4 regions of the Streptomyces sp. NPDC047869 genome follow, and region 2 is predicted to be linked to each of the others. Evidence: riboswitches for the same ligand, from Rfam matches in the RefSeq annotation. Region 2 holds a riboswitch; each other region holds the start of a gene.

Region 1 (4,395 bases), on a different contig from region 2:
CGGTCCACGAAGTCGTGGTGAGTGAAGCGGTGGACGTCCTTGGCGGACAGGCGTGGGTACGGCGCGAAGAAGCGGTAGTACTTCGACTCGTCCGAGACCTGCTCGTAGAAACTGACCAGGCGGTCGGCGTCATCAACCGTGATGGGCCTGATGCGCGCGGTGCCCCCGTCGCGCAGCACCACGTCCGCCTCCCAGTGAGCGGGGTACTCGTGCCGGTCCTGCCGGTCCGCCGGGCTCTGCATGGGCCCCAGGGTACGGCTCGCGTACGGCGACGTCGCGAGGCAGTCTGTGGAGGACGACAAGCCGGATCGAGGCCGCGGTCCGGCGACAGCACCGCGGCGGGACGCAGGACCGCCCGGGGCACGCTTCACCGTATGGGAAACTGGTCTAGACAACCCTGAACACCGAAGGGCAGCAACACATGGCTGAGCGCCGCGTCAACATCGGCTGGGCCGAGGGCCTCCACGCCCGCCCCGCCTCCATCTTCGTCCGAGCCGCCACGGCCACAGGCGTCCCGGTGACGATCGCCAAGGCCGGGGGCAACCCCGTCAACGCGGCCTCCATGCTGGCCGTCCTGGGTCTGGGCGCCCAGGGCGGCGAGGAGATCGTCCTCGCCTCCGACGCCGAGGGCGCGGACATCGCCCTGGACCGTCTGGCCAAGCTGGTCGCCGAGGGGCTCGAGGAACTGCCCGAGACGGTCTGAGCGCCGGCTCAGGAGAAACATCGGAGCCGTGCCACCCTTTTCGGGCGGCACGGCTCCGGTGTTTCACCGGCAATTCTGATGCGCGGGAAATCCGGGCAGCGAAAATACCCCGCCCCGAAATTCCCTCTTCTTTGTATACGGTGCCCGTGTTAATTACGCGGGCCCGACATGTTTACAACGTGTTGCGAAGTCCTCACACGGTCCGGGCGGCCCTCGCCGCCGGAAAAGCGCAACCGGTGCGCGGCCGTCGCGCGCTCGGTGTGCAGCGCCGTGACGGCACGCGCGCGTTCGCCGTCGCCACGCGCCACCGCGTCCACGATCGCGCCGTGCTCGGCCCAGGAGTCCACCGGGCTCGGCGGGGCCACCACCGCGTACATCCAGGCGATCTTGTGCCGGAGCTGGGTCAGCATCGACGTCAGCGAGGGGCTGCCGGACGCCTGGGAGAGCGTCTCGTGGAACCAGCCCCCCAGCGCGCGCAGATCCTCGCTGTTGCCCCTCCTGGCCCGCTCCTGCCCCAGCCTGACCAGGCCGCGCAGCACCTTCAGATGGGCCTCGGTACGCCGCTGCGCGGCCCGGGCAGCGCCGAGCGGCTCCAGGAGCATGCGCATCTCCAGCAGGTCGGCGGCCTCCTGCTCGGTCGGCTCGGCCACGCACGCGCCGGCGTGCCGCCGGGTCACCACGAAGCCCTCCGCCTCCAGGGTGCGCAGCGCCTCACGGACGGGGACGCGCGAGACGCCGTAGCGGCGGGCCAGGACTTCCTCGGTGAGCCGGCCGCCTCGCTCATGGACACCCGCGACGATGTCGTCCCGGATCGCCGTGCACACCGAGTGCGCCGGAATACGCATGACCGACCTCCGCCTTGATCCCCATGAAACGCCGACGATGGACGTGTTGATCCGTGACTCTATTCCAAGGGAGGGGAATTTCCGACGGCGGGTCGGAATCCATGCATATTTTTTGGCCGACCGTGCCGTCGCGCATCACCGAAAACCGCGAAAGCCCCGGCTCGGTGAGCCGGGGCTTTCGGATGTCCGCGCGGGACGGGGTCAGACGTGCACGCCGTGCTTGCGGAGGTAGGCGATGGGGTCGACGTCCGAGCCGTAGTCGGGGGAGGTACGGGCCTCGAAGTGGAGGTGCGGGCCGGTGACGTTGCCGGTCGCGCCGGACAGGCCGATCTGCTGGCCCGGAATCACCTTCTGGCCCACCGTGACGCCGATGGACGACAGGTGGCCGTACTGGGTGTACATGCCGTCGGCCATCCGGATCACGATCTCGTTGCCGTACGCCCCGCCCCAGCCGGTGGAGACGACGGTGCCGGCGCCGACCGCGTGCACCGAGGTGCCGCTGGCGGCGTGGAAGTCGATGCCCGTGTGCGAGCCGGAGGACCACAGGGAGCTGCTGGCCTGGTAGGCCGTGGAGACGTACGAGTGCACGATCGGGGCGACGAAGGCGTTCAGGCGCTTGCGCTCGGCCTCACGGGCGGCGCGCGCCGCGGCCTCGCGTTCCTTCTTCGCCTCGGCGGCGGCCGCCTTGGCGGCGGCCTCCTCGGCCGCCTGCCGCTCGGCGGCCTGGGTCTGAGCGGCGGCCTGCTCGGCGATCTGCTCGGCGACGTCGTCGCTCACACTGATCACCGGCGTGAGGCCGGTCTGCTCGACGGGCTTCTCCGCGGCGAGCGCCGGGGACGCCGCGAGGGTGCCGATGACACCGGTGGTGGTGAGGGCTGCGACACCCGCCGCCTGAGCGGTGGTGCGCTTGACGCGGCCGGGCTTGCGGTGCTTCCCGGAGGCGCACATGAACGCCATGAAGTGGCTGGTCCTTTCCTTCCCTCTCGCCTACCGGGTTAGCTGACGGGTTCGGAGCAGGAAGGTCTCCTACGGACCCCCTCGCTCACGCGCGGGCGTCCGATTCACCCCAGGGACTGCGATGGGTCCCCGGCTCCCCTGGCTCGCGCCGTACGGGGACTCGGCGATGGCTGTCCGGTGCCGCGGGCGCGGCGCACTGCCTGACGGACAGCCCGGAAGACGCTAAGCGGGCCGGTCTCCGGCGCCCAAACGAATCCGTGATTTTGTAGCGCATCCCACAGGGCAGACAGGCAACCTCTGCCCCAATTCGGACATCTGAACAAGGACGGCTCACCCGTTTCGGGAAGGACCGCACACACGAAGGGGACCTGACGGCCCGTCGGCCGCGAGGTCCCCACGCGCGTGTGACGCCGTCCGGCCGCTACTCGGCGGCGACGACGGTGACTTCGCCGATGCCGAGCGCCTCCACGGGCTCCTTGATCTGCGCCGCGTCACCGACGAGGACCGTCACCAGGCCGTCCACCGGGAAGGCGCTGACGACCGCCGCGGTGGCCTCCACGGTGCCGGTGGCCGCGAGCTGCTGATACAGCGTCGCCTGGAAGTCGTCGGGCAGGTGCTGCTCGACCTGGTCGGCCAGCGTGCTCGCGACGGCCGCCGCGGTCTCGTACTTCAGTGGCGCCACCCCGACCAGGTTCTGCACGGCGACGTCCCGCTCGGCGTCGGTCAGGCCCTCGGCCGCGAGGGTGCGCAGCACCTTCCACAGGTCGTCGAGCGCCGGGCCGGTGTTCGGGGTGTCCACGGAACCGCTGATGGCGAGCATCGCGGCGCCGGTGCCGTCCGGGGCGGACCGCAGGACCTGCCCGAAGGCGCGCACGCCGTAGGTGTAGCCCTTCTCCTCGCGCAGGACGCGGTCCAGGCGGGAGGTGAGCGTGCCGCCGAGGCAGTAGGTGCCGAGCACCTGGGCGGGCCACACCCGGTCGTGCCGGTCGGGGCCGATCCGGCCGATGAGGAGCTGCGTCTGGACGGCGCCGGGCCGGTCGACGATGACGACCCGGCCGGTGTCGTCGGCGGTCACCGGCGGCACCGGGCGCGGCTCGGCGGGGGTGCCGGTCCAGGCGCCCAGGGTGTCGGCGAGCAGGGCGTCCAGGTCGGTGCCGGTGAGGTCGCCGACCACGACCGCGGTCGCGGTCGCGGGACGCACATGCCGGTCGTAGAAGGCACGTACCGCGGCCGCGTCGATCTTCTCGACCGTCTCCTCGGTGCCCTGGCGCGGACGCGACATGCGCGCGGTGGCCGGGAACAGCTCCTTGGAGAGCTCCTTGGCGGCACGGCGGGAGGGGTTGGCCAGCTCGTGCGGGATCTCGTCCAACCGGTTGCGCACCAGCCGCTCGACCTCGCTCTCCGCGAAGGCGGGAGCGCGCAGGGCGTCCGCGAGCAGGCCGAGGCCCTTGGCCAGGCGGGAGGCGGGCACCTCGAGGCTGAGCCGGACGCCGGGGTGGTCGGCGTGCGCGTCGAGCGTGGCGCCGGCCCGCTCCAGCTCGGCGGCGTAGTCCTCGGCCGAGTGCTTGTCGGTGCCCTCGGAGAAGGCCCGCGCCATGATCGTGGCGAGGCCGTCCAGGCCGGACGGCTCGGCGTCCAGGGGCGCGTCGAGCAGCACCTCCACGGCGACGACCTGCTGGCCGGGGCGGTGGCAGCGCAGCACGGTCAGGCCGTTGTCCAGCGTGTCGCGCTCGGGGGCCGGGAACGCCCAGGGTTTGGCCTCGCCCGGCTGCGGCTGGGGGTGGAAGTCCATCGGGGCGAGCTCGCTCACTTGGCCGTCTCCTCGTTGTCGTGTCGGGCCTCAACGGTCGCTTCGGCCTCCGGGTCCTCGGGGACGTCGGCGTCCTCGAC
Region 2 (4,395 bases):
CACCGCCACGGCCAGCCACACCAGTGCCTGGCCCGGACCCCGCAGCCATCCGATGGTCAGGACCGCCGCGACCGACAGGGTCGACGCCGCCGTCATACCCAGCGGGAACACCGTCGACCAGCGCCGCACGTCGAAGCGCAGCCGCGGCCGGGCCACCTCGGCGGCCAGCAGGACCACGCAGCACGCCAGGTCCAGCACCAGCAGCGTGACCGTGACATCACGCAGCACGCCCCGGTCGTCGTCGTTCCACAGGTACAGCCGCGCACTGTCGGCGGCGAGCAGTTTCGCCCCGGCCAGCGCCGAGATGGCGAGCGCCCCGCCCGCGATCCAGTGGTCTCCGGCACCCTCCAGCACCTGACGCGGATCGAAGCGCGCCAGCGCCAGGCCGTAGAAGACCAGGCCCAGCCAGAACAGCACCAGTGCGGCGCGCGCGAGCCATGCCGTCGTCTCCGCCGCGGCCAGGGTGGCCGCCAGCACTGCCAGCCCCTGTGTGGCCACACAACACAGGAACACCGCCCCCGGCATGCGCCGTCCCCAGTGCCGTACGACGAGAAGCAGCAGCAACGGCCACAGCAGAACCGCCAGTGCCAGGGCGGCCTCGGCCAGGCTCTGCCGGCCGAGCAGCGAGAACCGGGTGCCGACCACCGTCGTGGCGGCGACCGCGGAGAGCGCGCCGGGGCTCTTCGCCTCGGCCAGCCAACGCGGCCGCTGCGTCACCAGCCGTACGGCGAAGTCGGCGGCGAGCGCCAGCCAGGCGAGGCAGGCCAGCCACAGGAAGACGAGCGACACCGTCTCGGGACCGGTCAGATGCAGGCCCACCGACACGATGCCGCTCGCCATGACGGCGGCCCCCGCCGCCGACGGACGCCCCGCCCACCACGTACGCAGACCAGTGAAGCCGGGTATGGACATGCGCCCGATGCTAGGGAGCGGCGGCGCCGGCGCTCGCGGGGCACACGCGCGTGGAGCCCGAAAAGAGCACCGTCAGGCCGGCCGCACCACCCGGTGAACGACCGACTCGCCCGCCAGGTGGACCGGCTCCTCGCGCACATACGCACCGGGGCGCGGGGCATGGATCATCGTCCCGGCTCCCGTGCACAGGCCCACATGGCTGCTGTCGTCGTGGAAGAAGACCAGGTCACCCGGGCGCGCCTCGGCGAGCGGGATCGCGGTGCCCATGCCGGCCTGGTCACGCGCGGCACGCGGCAGGGTGACGCCGGCGGCCTTCCAGGCGGCCTGGGTGAGGCCGGAGCAGTCGTAGGAGCCGGGCCCGCTGGCACCTGAGACGTACGGCTTGCCGATCTGGGCGCGGGCGAAGGCGATCGCCTTCTCGGCCTTGGTGACAGGGGCCGGCGGGGCGATGGGCGGCACGCTCACCGGCCGCGCCGCGGACCGCGGCCGCTCCGGGGCCCGGGCCGGGACCGAAGAGGGAGCCGGGGCCGAGTGCGGGGCCCCGGCCGAGGGCGGAGCCGCGACCGAGGCCAGAGCCGGGGCCGACGTCAGCACCGGGTCCGGGGCAAGGAGCGAAGCCGGATCCGCGACCGGGACCGGAGCCGGAGCCGGAGCCTGATCCGGAACCGGAGCCGTCAGCCGGGACAGCAGCTCGCGCGCGGTGGCGAGCTTGTGCTGGACGGCCGCCTTGGCCGTCTTCACGTCGTACTGTGCGGCGGCCGGCGCCTCGGGGGCCCTGGGAGCCTTCCCGCGCCCGGCCGCGCCCTTCACCCGGGAGGCCAGCCGGTTCATCAGCCGGCTCTGGGCGAAGTGGTCATCCGGGTACTCCGCGAGCAGTGAGCCGGCCGTCTCGGGAGCGGCGGCGAACGGGGCCAGCCCCTCGCGGGCCTTCGTGAACAGGCCCGGACGCCGGACGGCCTCCGCGCGCGGGGCCTCGGCGCGAGCCCGCTGCACGGCCGCGGGCTCCTCCTCCGGGTCCGCTCTGCGGTACAGCTCGTCGATCTTCTTCTCGACCTCCTCCACGCTCGGCCTGCCATCGCCCGCGGAGGAGGCGGAGGCCGAAGCGGCCCCGGCCGTCTGGGACAGGACGGCCACGGAGGTGAGGGCGGCGGTGGCCAGGACGGGGGTGCGGATGCCCGTCCCGCGGGTCCCCGGGGGACCCGGCTTGCGGTGCGACGCCAAGGGTGGCGACTCCTTCCAACGTGCCGCCTACCGGGTTAGCTGTCGGGTTCGGGCGGGTGGTTCGGAAGGGTTGCCCTACGGCGTCGTCCCGGGCGGGAGTCGGCCGATTCACCCCGGGATCGGTGGGTCCCCGGCTCCGGTCGCCGCGAAGGGGCGCACCGGACTCGGCGGAGGCCGCGCGGCCCGGCGAGGTTCGCCGGTAGGGGTCGTGCGGCCTGACGGCAACCTAGCCAACTCGTGTGACTCCTGTGAAGGTTGCTGTGCCATATGTCCGATACATTTCCGTGACCCGGGGCCGGTTTCATACGGGCGTGACAAGGCGCTTCCGCAGTGTGAGGAGTTCGGCCGCAGCCGTGGCGCGATGGCCGACGTGCCGCTGCCGTGTCCTGTCGCGGACCTCACGGGTGCCGACTTTCCGGTGCCGGGACCGGTTGTCGGTGCGGCCCCCTAAACTCGTAGAGCGATGAGCAGCCTCTTTGACGACAGCTTCCTGGCGGACCTCCAGGCCCCTCGCGGGCACGCGGAGGAGCCCCCGCCGCCGCCCGAGGACGATCACGCTCCGGAGCCCCTTCCGGACGATCTGTTCGGCGGGAAGTTCGACGTGCCGCCGGACCGGGACACCCACTACCGCGACGGCGCCCCGCGTCCCGTGATCGACCCGGACGCGCTGCTGCGGGGGCTGAACGACAACCAGCGCGCCGCGGTGGTCCACGCCGGCTCGCCGCTGCTCATCGTGGCCGGCGCGGGCTCCGGGAAGACCCGCGTGCTCACCCACCGCATCGCCCACCTCCTCGCCGCGCGGAACGTGCACCCGGGCCAGATCCTCGCGATCACCTTCACCAACAAGGCCGCGGGCGAGATGAAGGAGCGGGTCGAGCAGCTCGTCGGCCCGCGCGCCGGCGCGATGTGGGTGATGACCTTCCACAGCGCGTGCGTGCGCATCCTGCGGCGCGAGTCCAAGAGGCTCGGTTTCACGTCGTCCTTCTCGATCTACGACGCCGCCGACTCCAAGCGCCTGATGGCCCTGGTCTGCCGCGACCTCGACCTCGACCTCGACCCCAAGCGCTTCCCGCCGAAGTCCTTCAGCGCCAAGATCAGCAACCTGAAGAACGAGCTGATCGACGAGGAGGACTTCGCCGCCCAGGCCACCGACGGCTTCGAGAAGACCCTCGCCCAGGCCTACGCGCTCTACCAGTCACGGCTGCGCGAGGCCAACGCGCTGGACTTCGACGACCTGATCATGACGACGGTCAACCTGCTGCGCGCCTTCCCGGACGTCGCCGAGCACTACCGCCGCCGGTTCCGGCACGTCATGGTCGACGAGTACCAGGACACCAACCACGCCCAGTACGCCCTCGTACGGGAACTGGTGGGCACCGGGAGGCACGACGAGGACGTACCGCCCGGCGAGCCCGACCTGCCGCCCGCCGAACTCTGCGTGGTGGGTGACGCGGACCAGTCGATCTACGCCTTCCGGGGTGCGACGATCCGCAACATCCTCCAGTTCGAGGAGGACTACCCGAACGCGACGACGATCCTGCTGGAGCAGAACTACCGCTCCACGCAGACCATCCTGTCCGCCGCCAACGCGGTCATCGAGCGCAACGAGTCCCGCCGCCCGAAGAACCTGTGGACCAACGCCGGCCAGGGCGCGCGGATCACCGGCTACGTCGCCGACACCGAGCACGACGAGGCCCAGTTCGTCGCCGACGAGATAGACCGTCTCACCGACGCGCGCGAGGCGAAGGCCGGAGACGTCGCCGTCTTCTACCGCACCAACGCCCAGTCCCGAGTCTTCGAAGAGGTCTTCATCCGCGTCGGCCTGCCCTACAAGGTCGTCGGCGGTGTCCGCTTCTACGAGCGCAAGGAAGTCCGGGACGTCCTCGCCTACCTGCGTGTCCTCGCCAACCCCGAGGACTCGGTGCCGCTGCGCCGGATCCTCAACGTGCCCAAGCGCGGCATCGGCGAGCGTGCCGAGGCGATGATCGACGCCCTGTCCCAGCGCGAGAAGATCAGCTTCCCGCAGGCGCTCAAGCGCGTGGACGAGGCCTACGGCATGGCCGCGCGCTCCACCAACGCGGTCAAGCGGTTCAACACGCTGATGGAGGACCTGCGGACCATCGTGGAGTCCGGCGCCGGACCGGCGACCGTGCTGGAGGCCATACTCGAACGCACGGGCTACCTGGCCGAGTTGCAGAACTCCACCGACCCCCAGGACGAGACACGCATCGAGAACCTTCAGGAACTCGCGGCCGTGGCCCT
Region 3 (4,395 bases), on a different contig from region 2:
AGGCCGAGGTCGGTGCTGACCTTCACCGTGCCGGACAGCTGCTGCACGTCCGACTTGGCGATCTTGTCGATGAGCTGCTGTGCGGTGATCTTCGGCAGATCGGGGTCACCGGAGTCGGCGAGCGCCGGGACCAGCCCGATCGTGGCCGCCGCGACCCCCACCACCGCGACCGGGACCACGTACCGGGCGGCCTTGCGGCGTCCGGTGGGCAGGTCCTCGTCACGCGCGGCGCCCGTTGCGTCGTCGGATTCGTACGGTGCCATCTGTGCCTTACCTCCGTCGTCGGCGGCGGCTGTCCCCACACTGGTCCACCTGAGCCGCCATTCTCACCCGAATCGGTGAGGAGTGGTGATTTCCGTGGTTTCCATATGACCAAATCGGCCGTGAGGAAGCGTCAGACCACGGCACCAACTCCGTGTACGCCTGCGGTATGACACCCGAGGGCGGTCTCTCCCCCGACCCGTAGGGGTCGCGCGGGAGACACCGCCCTCGGTCGCCGACAGGGGGCTCAGCCGGCCCGGTGCACCACCGCGTCGCACAGTTCGAGCAGCGCCGCCTTGGAGTCGCACTCCGGCAGCGGGGCCAGCGCGGCGCGCGCCTCCTCGGCGTAGCGGACGGTGTCGCGGCGGGCCTGCTCCAGCGCGGGGTGCGCGCGGAGCGCGGTCAGCGCCTCGTCGAGCCGGGCGTCGTCGCCGAGGTCGGAGTCGAGCAGCTCGCACAGCGCGATGTCCTCGGGCAGCCCCAGCCGGGCCGCGCGCTCGCGCAGCCGGAGCACGGGCAGCGTCGGGATACCCTCGCGCAGGTCGGTCCCCGGGGTCTTGCCGGACTCGTGCGAGTCGGAGGCGATGTCCAGGACGTCGTCGGCGAGCTGGAAGGCGACTCCGAGCCGTTCGCCGTACTGGGTGAGCACGTCGACGACCGTCTCGTCGGCGCCGGACATCATCGCGCCGAACCGGCAGGAGACCGCCACCAGGGAGCCGGTCTTGCCGCCCAGCACGTCCAGGTAGTGCTCGACCGGGTCGCGGCCGTCCGAGGGGCCCGCGGTCTCCAGGATCTGGCCGGTGACCAGCCGCTCGAACGCGAGGGCCTGGACCCGGACCGCCTCGGGACCGAGGTCGGCGAGGATCTGGGAGGCGCGGGCGAAGAGGAAGTCGCCGGTGAGGACCGCGACGGAGTTTCCCCAGCGCGTGTTGGCGCTGTCCACCCCGCGCCGCACGGACGCCTCGTCCATGACGTCGTCGTGGTACAGCGTGGCCAGGTGGGTCAGCTCCACGACCACGGCCGACGGCACGATGCCGGGCGCGTACGGGTCCCCGAACTGCGCCGCGAGCATCACGAGGAGCGGCCGGAACCGCTTCCCGCCGGCCCGGACGAGGTGCTGCGCGGCCTCCGTGATGAACGGGACCTCGCTCTTGGTGGCCTCGAGCAAGCCTTCCTCGACAGCCGTCAATCCGGCCTGGACATCGGCTTCCAGAGCCTGGTCCCGCACGCTCAGCCCGAACGGCCCGACGACGGTCACGAGGGGTCTCCTGTCTGCTGGTGTCTGCTGGCGATTACACGGTTTGTCGATAGGTCGCTGCCCTCACTCAAGTCAGCGTATCCGGTCCTGTTTCGATCACCGAGGGCGCCCACCGGTCCGGCACGGACGGCATCGGACCACGATCGGCGCACTGCCGACCACCCGATAATACGGACATTAAGCGCCTTAATGCACCTTTTACGACGCGCAGCAAATCAGCCACGGGGTATCCGGCGGGGCCCTCACCCTCCGGTTCACCCTCACCGCCAAATCCCCCATGTCTGATTTGGAATACTTTGCTATTTCGTGAATTGGGTCACGCGCCCCCGTCCGGCCGCCCGACCCGGCCACCACCCGTTCTCCCTTGCGTCATCGGCCAGTTGAACATTGGCAGCCGCAAAGGATCAAGTACCCAAATCGGAACAGAACAAGGTCAACTTGGCTTTTACGTGAATCCGACACTTGTTCCGGACATGTGCTCTCGCATACGTTCCGGCCAGTCGAGCGGAACGCCGAATCCTGCCGCCGCCCGACACCACCCATCGACGAACTCATTCGTACGGCAGGAGCGGGGGACCCAGGTAAGTTCGCCGGACCGGACGACGCGTGTCGTCACCGGAACGGCAAGGGGTTAAGTCGTGCCGCCTCGGGGGCGGCACGGCCGGGCACCTCCCCGCCCGAACCCGACAGCTCACCTCGCAGGCGACGGAGAGGAACTTCCCCATGCCTGCTGCCGCCCAGCCCCGCCGCGTCCGCACCAGCCGCCTCGTCCGCAGGCTCGCCGTCCTCGGCACCGGCGCCGCCGTGCTCGCCCTTCCGGTCGCCGGTGCGACCAGCGCCTCCGCGGCCGACTCCGCCGGCTCGACCGGGACCACCCTCGCCGGGTACCCGAACAACCTCGACGGCTGGATCCGCGAGTCCCTCGCGATCATGGCGGAGAAGCACATCCCGGGCACCTACAACGGCATTCACCGCAACATCATCCGCGAGTCCTCGGGCAACCCGCGCGCCATCAACCTGTGGGACTCCAACGCCGCCAAGGGCATCCCGTCCAAGGGCCTGCTCCAGGTGATCGACCCGACCTTCAACACCTACCACGTGGCCGGAACGGCGTTCGACCCCTACGACCCGGTCGCGAACATCACGGCCGCCTGCAACTACGCGGCCGCCCGCTACGGGTCGATCGACAACGTCAACGGCGCCTACTGACCGGCACCCGTGGGGGGCGCCACCTGACCGGCGCCCCCCACGGGCCGCTGTTCGCGTCCCGGTCAGCCGGCCGTGAACAGTCCTTCGAGGACGACGGCGACGCCGTCGTCCTCGTTCGACGTCGTGACCTCGTCCGCGACCGCCTTGAGTTCGGGGTGGGCATTGGCCATGGCGACACCGCGGCCCGCCCAGTCGAACATGGGGATGTCATTGGGCATGTCGCCGAAGGCCAGGGCCTGTTCGGCGGTGATCCCCAGATGGCCGGCGGCGAGCGCGAGCCCGGTCGCCTTGGTGACCCCGCACGGCTGGAGTTCCACCGTGCCCGGCCCCGACATGGTGACCGTGGCCAGCGAGCCCACCGCCGCGCGCGCGGTCGCCGCCAACTCGTCGTCCGACAGCGTGTGATGGCGCAGCAGCACCTTGCTGATGGGCTCGCGCCACAGGTCGTCCCGCCGGCCGACCCGCACGGCGGGCAGCGTCGGGTGGGGCATCAGATACCCGGGCTCGATCAGCGTGAGCCCGTCCACGCCGTCCTGGTCGACGGCCGCGAAGACCTGCCCCACCTCGGCCTCGATCTTGCCGAGCGCCGTCTCCGCCAGTTCCCGGTCCAGCCGCACCGACCACAGCAGGCGGCCGGTGCCGGCGTCGTAGACCTGCGCCCCCTGCCCGCACACCGCGAGCCCCGTGCAGCCGAGGGCGGCCAGGAGCGGCCGCACGCGGGGGGCCGGCCGGCCCGTCACCACCAGGTGCCGGGCACCGGCCCTCCTCACCCGCTCCAGCGCGGCGAGTGACCGGTCGGAGACGGTGTCGTCGCCGCGCAGCAGCGTCCCGTCCAGGTCGGTGGCGATCAGTGCGTACGGGGGAGGTGCGGCCATGATCAGAGAATACGGACCGCACGCCCAGCCGACTCACCCGGTTCTCGCCGGACTTGAGGTCCGGCCGTGAGCCTCTTCCCGGTCTCAGCCGTGGGCCGCGGCCAGGTGCTTCACCAGACGCGGTGAGGCGAACTCCGTGCCGCACACGAAGCGCATCACCGGGCCGTAGGAGGACGCCGCGGGAAGTCCGGTGAAGTACAGGCCGGGGACGGAGGAGACGTAGCCGGCGCCGAGCCTCGGGGCGCCCCGGCTCACCACCAGGCGGGTGCGCAGTCCGTGCCCGAGGAAGTCCATCGCGGCGATGTCCACGCGGTAGCCGGTGGCCGCCACGACGTGATCGGCGGCCAGCCGCTCGACGCGGCCGCCGTGGGTGCGGACGGTGAGCACCGGGCTGCCGTCCGGGGCCTCGGCGCCCAGCACCCGGTCGACCTCATGGACCTGGACCTTGCCCACGAAGCGCTCGCTCAGCCACCAGGCGCCGAGCGGGCCGAGGACCCTGCGGACCAGGTGGTGACGGGTCCGGGCGGGCAGGAAGCGGTACGGCTGGGCGTAGCGGCTGAGTGCCCACAGCGACCAGGCGCGGCCGAACGGCGACTCGGGGCGCAGCCTCGGCTGGCGCCAGGGCGGGGCACCGAACGCGACCCGGCCCCGGCCGCGCGAGACGACGCGCACCCGTGCGCCGGCCTCGGCCGCGAGGGCCGCGGTCTCCAGGGCGGACTGGCCGGCACCGATGACGATCAGCTCCTGGCCGGCGAAACGGCCGAGGTCGTGGTGCTGGGAGCTGTGGGAGAC
Region 4 (4,395 bases), on a different contig from region 2:
GGGCCGCTGGAGGCCCCGTCGCGAGGAGGGGTACGTCCATGGCACGACCGTCCGCCCGCCACGTCCTGCCCGAGTTCACCGAGCGCACGGACACGGGCCGGGACCGCACGCTCGATCCCTACTCGAAGCTGTTCGAGAACCGGGTCGTCTTCCTCGGGTCAGCTCTCGACGACGCCGCGGCGACCGATGTGATCAGCCAGTTCATGCAACTCGAACACACCGCGCCGGACCGGGACATCACGCTGTACCTCAACTGCCCGGGCGGCTCGTTCGGCGCCATGACCGCCGTCTACGACACGATGCGCTACGTCCGCTGCGACGTGGAGACCTACTGCCTGGGCCAGGCCGCCTCCGCCGCCGCGGTCCTGCTCGCGGCCGGCGCCCCGGGCAAGCGCTTCATCCTGCCGGGCGCGCGCGTGGTGCTCGAGCAGCCCGCGCTGCCCGAACCGGCCCAGGGACAGCCGAGCGACCTCCTCATCCAGGCCGGGGAGCTGACCCGGATGCGGGCGCTGATGGAGGAGATGCTGGTCCGGCACACCGGGCGCACGCCGGAGCAGGTCGGCCAGGACCTGGAGCGGGATCTGGTGCTGGACGCGCGGGGCGCGCTGGCGTACGGACTGGTGGACGGTGTCGTCCCGAGCCGCAAGACCGCCCCCGGCGCCGAGCGGGCGGAGTGACCCGCCGATGCTGCCGCCGGAGCTTCCGCCGCTGCCCGCGCTGACCAGGGCCGAGGGCGAGCTGATCGACCGTTACCTGGAGGCGGTCGACCTGCTCGGCCGGATCAACCCGGCGCGGCCGGGAGACACCTACAGCGGGCTGCGCGCGGCGCAGGCCCTGGTGCGCAAGGCGGCCGAGCTGCGCGACGCGCTCGCCCTGATGCACCGGCGGGGCGAGGCGGAGCTGCACGGGGACACGCTGGCACGGGCGCTGCGGGTGCTCGACGGTGAGCGCCGTACCGCGCGCGTCGTGCTCCCGCCCGATTGCGTGGGCTGACCCGGACGCCGGTTCCCGCGCCGGGTGGACCCGATCGTCGACGGTCCGCCCGGCGTGGAGTTGAAACGGCCCGAACGACGTACCCCCGGCCGGAGTATCTCCAGGCTGTTTTTCTGACCCTCCGACTTGCGCGATCGGCGGATCAAGGACGTGCGCGGAGGTGCTTCTTCCCAGGTCCGGGGCTACGTCCGGGAGTTGACGGCAACTCGAACAGAGCAGTGTCCACCCGAACGGGTGAGTGGTGAGTAACGCCACAAATCCCCGGTTCCGTTGGGATTTTCGGACACCTGTGAGTGAAGATCCCTGTCTGACGACAAGCCCCCGCCACCGCGGCGGGGCGATCCGTGCGGACGCCGAGTCCTGCCGCCGCCCGGATGACCGGTCGACAGGAGTGGATCGGCAGGAGTGGAGGACCCAGGCAAGACGGGTCGCCGGGACGGACGTTCGTCGCAGACGGACGGTCGTGCCGAGCAGCCCTTGGGGTGAAGCCGCGGCAACGCGGCCGGGCCACTTCGCCAGCCCGAATCCGACAGGTCATCCTTCACAGGCGGCTGACGAAGGGTTGCGCATGACTGCGCTGAATCGTGTCCCGTCGATGATGGCCCGGGCCGGTACGGCCTCGGCTCTTACGCTTGCAGCGGTGGGCGGCTCCATCGCCGTGCCCGGCCTGGCCGGCGAGGCCTCGGCCGCCACGCTGGCGACGAAGGCTCTGCACATCGCCGCCTCCAAGAAGGGCTCCCCTTACCAGTACGGGGCAACCGGTCCGCGCCGATTCGACTGCTCGGGTCTGACGCTCTACTCGTTCAAGAAGGCGGGCAAGAAGCTGCCGCGTACGGCAGCCCAGCAGTACAACCGGACCCGGCATATTTCCGCCGGCCACCGCAGGGCCGGTGACCTGGTCTTCTTCCACTCTGGATCCAGCGTTTACCACGTCGGCATCTACGCCGGGAAGGGCAAGATCTGGCACGCCCCGAAGACCGGGGCCGTGGTGCGGCTCGAGAAGATCTGGACACGGAGCGTCTGGTACGGCCGGGTCAGCTGACCCCGCCCCGCCCCTGGAGCGGCTCCAGCAGCAGGGCCGCTCCCCCTGACCGTCGGCGCCGTCCCGGTGCCCGCCTGAAGCACGCGGGCGGCCCCGGGGCGGCGCGGCCGCGTCCGGCTCCGTGGCGAGCCGCCGGGGCGGCCGCAGGGCCGCGCGCCGGGCCGTGGTCCCCCGGCTTCCGCAGTTCCTCTTCTAGGGTTCCTGCTGCCCGGCCGCCGTGAGCTGCTCCCCCTGGGGGGTCCACGGCAGTTCGATCGACACCGTCTTGCCGCCCTCGCGGGTGGGGCGGACGCGGAGTCTGCCGCCGCACTCGGCGGTGAGCCAGCGGATGATGACCATGCCGCGCCCGTTGTCCTGCTGGACGGCGGCGGGCAGTCTCTTCGGAAAGCGCGGATGGCTGTCCGTGACGCCGATGCGCAGGTGTTCGTCACGGTCCAGCGCGATGTCGACCGTGAAGGTGGGTGACTGACCGAAGGTGTGCTGCACGGCGTTGGTGGCGAGTTCGGAGACGATGAGTCGCACGGTGTCGGCCACGTCGGTGTCCGACGGCAGGCCCCACTCCGCGAGGGTGCCCACCACGTAGGAACGGGCCGCGGAGACCGAGGCGGGATCGCTCGGCAGAGTGACGGATGCTTCCAGGTGGTCTGCCATGGCGACGTCGTCCCTTTCCCACGGGACCGCAGTCCGACGAGGAGCGGATGGTTCGAGTACGGTCCCGGACTGGTGCTTCTTCGCCAGACTGCCATCACCGGGCCGGTCAGGGGAGCGATCCACCAAGATATGCATATATCTGTCGCCCGAAGCGGTGAACTCTGCGACGCGAGACCGTATCCGGGCGGCCCGGAAGGAGTAAGGAGTTCCCATGCAGAACGGTCCCGCGGTGCGGCGCCGCAAGCTGGGCGCCGAACTGCGTGCGCTGCGCACCGGGGCCGGGCTCACCAGTGGCGAGGCGGCCCTTCTGGTGGGCTGGCACCAGTCGAAGGTGAGCCGCATCGAGACCGGCGCCAGTGGGGTGAGGCCGGCGGACGTGCGGTTACTCCTCGACGCCTACGACGTCCGGGACCGGCAACTGCGCGACATGCTCCTGATGTTGACGGGCTCGGGGGACGCGGGCGGCCGCAACCGCTGGTGGCACGCGTACCGGGGCGTCCTGCCGCCCACCTACCGCGACTTCATCAGTCTGGAGTCGCAGGCGAGCGGGATGCGCACCCTGGAGACCACGGTGGTTCCCGGCCTTCTGCAGACGCCGGAATACGCTCGCGCGGTGACCCGGGCAGCGGTGGAGGGAGTGGACGAGGAGCGGCTGGACGCCCTGGTGGAGGTGCGGCTGGCGAGGCAGGACGTGCTCCGGTCCGAGCCGCCGCTGGAGCTGACCGCGGTACTGGACGAGGCGGTGCTCAGGCGGGAGGTCGGCGGCCCCGAGGTGATGGCGCGGCAACTGGAACGGCTGATGGAGGCCGCCCGGCTGCCCCAAGTGCGGCTCCAGGTACTGCCGTTCGCGGCGGGGGCGCATGTCGGCCTCACCGGGCCTTTCGTTATCTTCTCATTTCCGCGCACTTCTGATCTGGACGTGGTTGTTCTCGACCAGTTGACGAGTAGCCTCTACCTGGAACGGAAAGAAGACCTCATGGCCTACGCCGAGGCCTTCGACACCCTTCAGTTCCACGCCCTTTCACCCGAGGAATCGTTGGACTACATCGCCGGGATAGGTGACGGCGCGTAAGGAGGCACCATGACAGCACTGCCTCGGAACGTCCCAGCCAGTACCGATCTGCACGACGTGCGGTGGCTGCGCAGCAGCTACAGCACCGGAGCGAACAACTGCGTGGAGACGGCCCGGCCGCACTCCGGCCCGTGGGCCGGACTGCTCGCCGTGCGCGACTCCAAGGCTCCGGCCGGACCCGCGCTGCTCTTCTCCCCCGGGAGCTGGGCGGGCTTCGTGGCAACGCTCCGGTGACCGGGTCGAACCCGACCTGACCACCGGCCGGCGGGCCGACCCCTACTGATCAGATCCGATCACTTTCGCCAGACGTGCGGCCGTGTCACGCCGACTCATGGTCGCGCCTCGCGAATCACACGTACAGCGCGTTCGATCTCGGCCCCGGAGAGGTCCGCACGGGCGGTCAGCCGCAGCCGCGAGATGCCGTCGGGCACGGAAGGAGGACGGAAGCAGCCCACGGCCAGGCCTGCCGTACGGCAGTCGGCCGCCCAGCGCACGGCCTGCTCCGGGGACGGAGCCCGCACGGAGACCACCGCGGCGTCCGGTCGTACCGCCTCCAGACCCGCGGCGGTCAGCCGTGCGTGCAGTTCGGCGGCGACCGCGCGGGCCCGTTCCGCCCGCGACGGCTCGCGCCGCAGCA

The links. A riboswitch is a leader RNA that binds a small molecule or an ion and turns the genes downstream of it on or off. The one in region 2 is predicted to bind cyclic di-AMP.
Region 1: it holds a riboswitch for cyclic di-AMP, as region 2 does, so the genes downstream of both, AB0924_RS33925 (M23 family metallopeptidase) here and AB0924_RS13270 (C40 family peptidase) in region 2, are expected to answer to the same signal.
Region 3: it holds a riboswitch for cyclic di-AMP, as region 2 does, so the genes downstream of both, AB0924_RS20980 (transglycosylase SLT domain-containing protein) here and AB0924_RS13270 (C40 family peptidase) in region 2, are expected to answer to the same signal.
Region 4: it holds a riboswitch for cyclic di-AMP, as region 2 does, so the genes downstream of both, AB0924_RS18675 (C40 family peptidase) here and AB0924_RS13270 (C40 family peptidase) in region 2, are expected to answer to the same signal.

Annotation. Positions count from the first base shown of each region.
Region 1 covers NZ_JBEYRK010000039.1:14,853-19,247, forward strand. The annotation lists gene AB0924_RS33910 (GNAT family N-acetyltransferase) at 1-242, opposite strand, end outside; gene AB0924_RS33915 (HPr family phosphocarrier protein) at 422-703, shown strand; gene AB0924_RS33920 (GntR family transcriptional regulator) at 853-1,548, opposite strand; gene AB0924_RS33925 (M23 family metallopeptidase) at 1,750-2,505, opposite strand; cyclic di-AMP (ydaO/yuaA leader) riboswitch at 2,518-2,681, opposite strand; gene AB0924_RS33930 (pitrilysin family protein) at 2,927-4,315, opposite strand; gene AB0924_RS33935 (pitrilysin family protein) at 4,312-4,395, opposite strand, start outside.
Region 2 covers NZ_JBEYRK010000008.1:114,451-118,845, reverse strand. The annotation lists gene AB0924_RS13275 (tellurite resistance/C4-dicarboxylate transporter family protein) at 1-912, opposite strand, end outside; gene AB0924_RS13270 (C40 family peptidase) at 985-2,133, opposite strand; cyclic di-AMP (ydaO/yuaA leader) riboswitch at 2,141-2,299, opposite strand; gene pcrA (DNA helicase PcrA) at 2,597-4,395, shown strand, end outside.
Region 3 covers NZ_JBEYRK010000015.1:145,321-149,715, reverse strand. The annotation lists gene AB0924_RS20990 (DUF2092 domain-containing protein) at 1-263, opposite strand, end outside; gene AB0924_RS20985 (polyprenyl synthetase family protein) at 509-1,519, opposite strand; cyclic di-AMP (ydaO/yuaA leader) riboswitch at 2,053-2,239, shown strand; gene AB0924_RS20980 (transglycosylase SLT domain-containing protein) at 2,243-2,728, shown strand; gene AB0924_RS20975 (Cof-type HAD-IIB family hydrolase) at 2,791-3,603, opposite strand; gene AB0924_RS20970 (FAD-dependent oxidoreductase) at 3,688-4,395, opposite strand, start outside.
Region 4 covers NZ_JBEYRK010000013.1:51,532-55,926, forward strand. The annotation lists gene AB0924_RS18665 (ATP-dependent Clp protease proteolytic subunit) at 39-677, shown strand; gene AB0924_RS18670 (hypothetical protein) at 685-993, shown strand; cyclic di-AMP (ydaO/yuaA leader) riboswitch at 1,335-1,558, shown strand; gene AB0924_RS18675 (C40 family peptidase) at 1,562-2,035, shown strand; gene AB0924_RS18680 (ATP-binding protein) at 2,228-2,686, opposite strand; gene AB0924_RS18685 (helix-turn-helix transcriptional regulator) at 2,898-3,758, shown strand; gene AB0924_RS18690 (DUF397 domain-containing protein) at 3,768-3,992, shown strand; gene AB0924_RS18695 (8-amino-7-oxononanoate synthase) at 4,088-4,395, opposite strand, start outside.